Regions from separate parts of the Pararhizobium capsulatum DSM 1112 genome, predicted to be linked through region 1. Evidence: predicted binding sites of a transcription regulator. Region 1 holds the regulator's gene; the other holds the start of a gene.

Region 1 (3,181 bases):
GATTACTGCCGCCTGCTCGGTGTCAGATGATCCTGCGACCCTGCTTGTGTGCCTCAACCAGGCCAACGTGCGAAATGACATCTTTCTGACTAGCGGTTGTTTTGCCCTCAACGTCCTGGGCGCCGATCAGATAGGGTTGGCCAACGTATTTTCAGGTCGCGAACCCATCGAACCTGAATACCGGTTCGACCACGGCGATTGGGGCACGCTTTTGACGGGTGCGCCCTCGCTAAACGGTGCAATGGCTGTCTTCGATTGCGAGGTGATCGACGTCAAGCGCATCGCAACGCATATGGTGCTGTTTGGCAAAGTAGTCGCGATGCAGACTGCTGAGGCCAGGGAAGCACTTGTCTATCTCAACAGAGGCTACCGCTCGGTTTAAGCGACAGCGATATTTGAGCACCCGTTAAAACACGGGCATACCATAGGTCTAAGCCGCGCCGTCTAGTTTGACGCCCTCACGGGCCGTTAATCACCGGAGCCGGTCTGCGGCGTTGGATCCTTGTCGACAGGTGCCGGTTGCTGCGCTTCGTTGCTCGGCGAGGTAGTCGTGGCCTAGCTGTTGGAGACGCCAGTTTCCGCGGGTGTCATCGGAGTGGTCTGCTGGGTCCGGGTTGAAGCGTCATTATCGGTGCTCTCACCGAACAGTTCCGCACCCGCCCACGCGACAATAGCCAAAAGCAACCCGCAGATCAGTACGATAAAAACAGGTTTTCCCAGTCCGCCCTGCCGCGCCTCGTTTGTGGTCGCCTTGACTGTTCTATCTTCGTCTACGCTCGAAACCCTGTCGCCCCGTTCATCCAAATGGGTCGCCATCGCTCAAACTCCTTCTCACGGTCGAACTGAGAGGGCAACGGGACAGACTGGCAAAGGTTCCTCCCAGGCGATGAACAACAGAAGTTGCGGAGGGGCCTGGCGTGCAGGAAAAGAGTTCGAACGAGTGCGGACTTGGTTTTGGAGTGCACGTTAAAAGCGGAGGGTGCATCCTCGAGTTTCAAAATTTACAGGCTATGCAAAGCCTCAAGCGCGACTGGGAGCGCAGACGGCAGAGGTTTTTCGCAACGAAAATATGTTGATGTTGAGCCACCCAGTACTTAACCGCAAAAATGCAGCCGTAAGCACTTGTTTTCGTGGCGGGAAAAATTTGGAGGCCTCGCCCGGAATTGAACCGGGGTACAAGGATTTGCAGTCCTCTGCGTCACCACTCCGCCACGAGGCCTCTCAGGTCCGATCACTCGGGCCGTTGCGAGCGTTTAGAATCATCCTAGACAAATCGCAAGGGGAATATCCGCGAATGCTGTGATTTTTCCCGTCTTTGATTGAGGCGCGAACGCCGGAGCGCCTCAATGATACTTGCGAATGAGGCCGACGAGCTTGCCCTGGATTTTCACCCGGTCCGGGCCGAAGATCCTCGTTTCATAAGCCGGATTTGCGGCCTCCAGGGCGATAGAAGCACCCTTGCGACGAAAGCGCTTCAGCGTCGCCTCTTCATCATCGACGAGGGCCACAACGATCTCACCGGGGCTGGCGGTGTTAGCGTTGCGGATGATGACGGTATCGCCGTCGAGGATACCTGCTTCGATCATCGAATCGCCGCGCACTTCCAGAGCGTAATGCTCGCCGGCACCGATCATTTCGAATGGTACGGAGATATCATGCGTGTTGTTCTGGATAGCGGAGATCGGGACACCCGCCGCGATTCGTCCCATCACAGGCACATTGACGGAGTTGGTTTCCGGCGGGCGAGCTTTGGCGGGGGGCGGCGCTACATCCCGGCTCCCCTGGATGACGCTGGGAGAAAAGCCGCGCTTGGGCTGAAGACTTGGCGAATAGGCCTCCGGCAGCTTGATCACTTCGAGCGCACGCGCCCTGTTCGGAAGCCGGCGAATGAACCCACGTTCTTCCAAGGCTGTGATCAAACGGTGGATGCCCGATTTGGACGCAAGATCCAGGGCATCCTTCATTTCGTCGAAGGACGGCGGCACGCCGGATTCCTTCATGCGCTCATGAATGAAAAGCAGCAGTTCCTGTTGCTTGCGGGTCAGCATGACATTTCACTCCGGAATTGCGAAACAAATCAAGAACAGACACTATATGTTCCATTTGTGTTCCGCAAGTGCTTAAAACCACGTGAATTCCGGAAAGGCACATGAAAAAAATGCGGCGTTGTCGCTGCTGTCCGTTTGGCCGCTCAATGATAATAGTAGCAGGCGCAATCGGCCTTGCAGTCGTCGCTGTCGCTCCAGACGCGAACAGCAAGCTTTCGAGCAGCACCTGCTTCGTCAAGGCGCACGCCAAGAAGCGTTGTCGCTGCCAGCTTCGGGCTAATCGCGTTCACTTCCACGGCAGAGCCGACCTGATGAACGCCCTGCTTTGGCGTCCATGTGAAGAACTGAAGGCTGTAATGCATAGCGATCCTCCGTAACAACTGCATTGCCGCGGGTTCATGATTGGATTCTACCACGATTTTCGACACGCGTCACCGTTTTGCAACTCTACCCGAACGAGTTGATTGTTCAATTCTGGAAGCAGTGTTCACTGGTTTCGATCTTTAAACGGTGAACGATAGGGGCGATATTCCCATCAAGAACGTCACAAAGCCCTTCGGGAGAACGACGATGAGAGAGCCCCTTTTTCGCTTCGGAGATTTTGCAATCTGGTCAGCCATCCTGGGCACCGTGGTTGGCTACCAGCTGTGGACCCACGCCGCGTCTGCGCCGCTCACCACTGCGCTCGTCATTGTCGGCGGTTAACGCCCTTCAAGACCAAATACATTCGGTCGGCGACGTCCGTCACCCGGTGATCGGTAGCCGGATACGAAACAAGCCGCCTGCACGAAAAGTGAAGGCGGCTTGCAAATAAAAAGCGTCAAGCGTTGACGGATCAGGCCTTGCCCGCGATCAGCATGAAGGCCGGAATGTCGTCACCAAAGCCAACGGGCGTCGGGCCATCGTCATGGTCGCGGCGGTAGCGGTTGCGACGGTCGCGGTTGTCATCATTGGCAGGATACGGCGCAGAAGCATTCCGATTGCCATTGCGCTGGCTATTCTGCGGCTTGGTTTCTGCCTTACGTTCTGTTCTCACGGGTTCCGCCTTTGTTGTCGTCACTGCTTCGCTTGCGATCGCAATATCGTCTGATTTGGTGTCCGATTTGTGACTGGACGCGCCTCTATCGGTGTCG
Region 2 (3,181 bases), 400 kb from region 1:
TCCATGTGAAAGCAACCCCAGGAACAATGCCTGGGAAAATCACACACGCAACTTTCGGAAATACAAATAACCGAATTGTTACGGCCTCAAAACTGCCGGGGTGGTTAATGAAGTCAGGCGAAAATCGTTCAATTTCAACCCACACCGATCCAATTCAAAACATCGCGCCAGTCGGTCATGCGGACGGGCGTACCGTGTGAACCGGTGTTGAAAAGGACGAAACGCGTAGGATAGCCCTTGTCTTTCAGGGATCGATAGAAATCGATCTGCCCTTGATAAGGGTAGACGATATCGAGCGTACCATGCGTAAAATAGATCGGCAGCTTGGCTTTGTAAGCTGCACTCGCGGGAAAGGTTCCGTCGGAAGGCCCTCCCATGATCACCATGCCCTTCAACGCACTGACGGCCGCGACCTCGCGCGTTATGCCCCAGCAGATGAAACTGCCCATCGATGCACAAGCCAGCACGATCGGCCTTCCCGGTGAGTGTTGCTGCGCATAGGCGATCAATCCGCTGATATCGGCAACCCCGGCCCTATCGAAGGAACGGATTGTGGGGGCGTAGTAGACCCCTCCATTTTCGACCGCAAGATTTTTCAGGCGATTGAAGTTACCGCCAAAATTATAATCGTTCATGCCAAGCCGCCGGTCGCCACCGCGCCCGTGAACGAAGATCACGGAAAAAGCCGCGCCGTCGGGATTGCCGACCCGCCCGATGTCCAACGGACGTCCGCCGACATCGAGTGTCTCGTTCGCCTGCATCTTTCTGACTCCGAGCGACACATAGGCGCGACGTACACGATGCTCCGGTTCCAAGTCACGTTTCCAGATATCGCGCGGCTTGTCGTAGTCAATCACGCGGAAATCGCCGTTGTCGGCGCTATCGAGCACCTTTCCATAGGAGAACAAATCGTCCTTGAAAGGCCCTATATCCTGCGCGCACACCGGCCATGCCGCGGCAAGAAGCGACACGAACGCGCAAACAACGAAATGAACTGTGGACAGCCGCATGGGGAATGTTCCTCTTTTGATCCAAGCCTTGCCATTAGCGCTTTCGAAACGCAACACTTGGGGTTATTGAAGGCATGCTTCGGCAACACGCCCGATGGGAGTGCGAACCTCCCGGTATCTCTTGTGGGCAAACTGATGGAACTGCGGTTTGCGAACCGTAACCGTCCCTATCGCGCCAAACCGAAGCCGCCAGAATGGAAAGATTTTCGAACGCTCCATGAACGACAGCAACGACCTTTTCTCCGCCCTTCCGCAGGCACCCGCATCGGCAACGCCTGAGCCCGCGTCCGCACCGAAGCCGGTTGCGCCTCCTGCTGCACCCGTTGCCGAGGCGCAAGCGGCAACGCCCGTTTCGAGACCCGCTCCCCTGAAAGTGGATACGGGGGATTACAATGCCTCTGCGATCGAGGTGCTGGAAGGGCTTGAGCCCGTTCGGCGGCGGCCGGGCATGTATATCGGCGGCACGGACGAAAAGGCGCTGCACCATCTCTTTGCCGAAGTGATCGACAACTCGATGGACGAGGCCGTGGCCGGTCATGCCAATTTCATCGACGTGCATCTTGATGCCGAAGGCTGCCTGACCGTCACGGACAACGGTCGTGGTATTCCCGTCGAAAACCATCCGAAATTTCCTGGCAAGTCGACACTCGAAGTGATCATGACCGTGCTGCATGCCGGCGGCAAGTTCGACAGCAAGGTCTATGAGACCTCCGGCGGTCTGCACGGCGTCGGTGTATCGGTCGTCAACGCGCTGTCCGACATCCTGGAAGTCGAGGTTGCCCGCAACCGCAAGCTCTATCGCCAACGATTTTCCCGCGGTATTCCGCAAGGCGGACTTGAAGAGCTTGGCGACGTCCAGAACCGACGCGGCACCAAGACCCGGTTCCATCCCGATCCGGACATTTTCGGACCTCACGCCAAATTCGACCCCGCCCGACTGTTCCGCATGGCGCGGTCGAAGGCCTATCTCTTCGGCGGCGTTGAAATTCGCTGGTCTTGCGATCCTTCGCTGGTCGAAGGCACGGAAACGCCTGAAAAGGCCGTGTTCCACTTTCCTGGAGGCCTGAAAGATTATCTTCAGGCGACGATGGGCAAGGAATTCACGGTTACCCGCGAGATATTCGCCGGCAAGACTGAAAAATCCGGTGGTCACGGTTCGATGGAATGGGCGGTCACCTGGTACGGCGGCGATTCCATCGTCCATTCCTATTGCAATACCATTCCGACGCCCGAAGGCGGCACGCACGAGGCCGGCTTACGCATTGCGCTGACCAAGGGTCTCAAGGCCTATGCCGAACTGACGCAGAACAAGCGCGCGGCGATCATCACCACCGACGACGTGATGATATCGGCAGCTGGCATGTTGTCCGTCTTCATTCGCGAGCCGGAATTCGTTGGCCAAACCAAAGACAAGCTGGCGACCGTCGAGGCACAGCGCCTTGTCGAGAATGCGCTTCGCGATCCGTTCGACCACTTCCTGGCCGACAATCCGAACGAAGCGGCCAAGCTTCTGGAATGGGTGATCGAACGCGCCGATGAGCGCGTGCGCCGACGCAAGGAAAAGGAAGTCAGCCGCAAGACGGCAGTGCGAAAGCTTCGCCTGCCGGGGAAGCTGGCCGACTGCTCGCAGAATTCGGCTGCAGGGGCGGAACTCTTCATCGTAGAAGGTGATTCGGCCGGTGGCTCGGCCAAGCAGGCGCGCAATCGCGCCAATCAGGCGATCCTACCTTTGCGCGGCAAAATCCTCAATGTCGCCAGCGCCGGTCGCGAAAAGCTCGGTGCCAACCAGCAGATCGCCGATCTCACCCAGGCGCTCGGCTGCGGCACCCGCAGCAAATATCGTGAAGAGGACCTGCGCTACGAGCGCGTCATCATCATGACCGATGCCGACGTCGATGGCGCCCATATCGCCTCGTTGCTGATCACTTTCTTCTATCAGGAGATGCCGGAGCTGATCCGTGGCGGGCATCTCTTCCTGGCCGTACCGCCGCTCTACCGCATCTCTCAAGGGTCGAAGACGCTTTATGCGCGTAACGACGCCCATCGCGTCGAGCTGATGGAGAAGGAATTCTCCGGCCGCGGCAAGGTCGAGATCGGTCGCTTCAAGGGCCTCGGCGAAATGATGCCGGCGCAATTGAAGGAAACCACCATGGATCCGTCCAAGCGAACGC

What was found. The regulator LexA, encoded in region 1, represses DNA repair genes until DNA is damaged. The targets are predictions, from matches to a motif close to TGTTCNNNNTGTGTTCNG.
Region 2: a site for LexA is predicted at 1,017-1,034, ahead of parE (DNA topoisomerase IV subunit B). Genes of this name have one in related genera too.

The regions. Positions count from the first base shown of each region.
Region 1 is NZ_JAUSVF010000001.1:2,638,256-2,641,436, reverse strand. It holds gene QO002_RS12900 (flavin reductase) at 1-382, shown strand, start outside; gene QO002_RS12895 (hypothetical protein) at 556-816, opposite strand; tRNA gene QO002_RS12890 (tRNA-Cys) at 1,146-1,219, opposite strand; gene lexA (transcriptional repressor LexA) at 1,344-2,048, opposite strand; gene QO002_RS12880 (hypothetical protein) at 2,192-2,410, opposite strand; gene QO002_RS12875 (hypothetical protein) at 2,619-2,753, shown strand; gene QO002_RS12870 (DEAD/DEAH box helicase) at 2,884-3,181, opposite strand, start outside.
Region 2 is NZ_JAUSVF010000001.1:2,237,844-2,241,024, reverse strand. It holds gene QO002_RS10975 (UbiA family prenyltransferase) at 1-5, opposite strand, end outside; gene QO002_RS10970 (alpha/beta fold hydrolase domain-containing protein) at 135-1,010, opposite strand; gene parE (DNA topoisomerase IV subunit B) at 1,228-3,181, shown strand, end outside.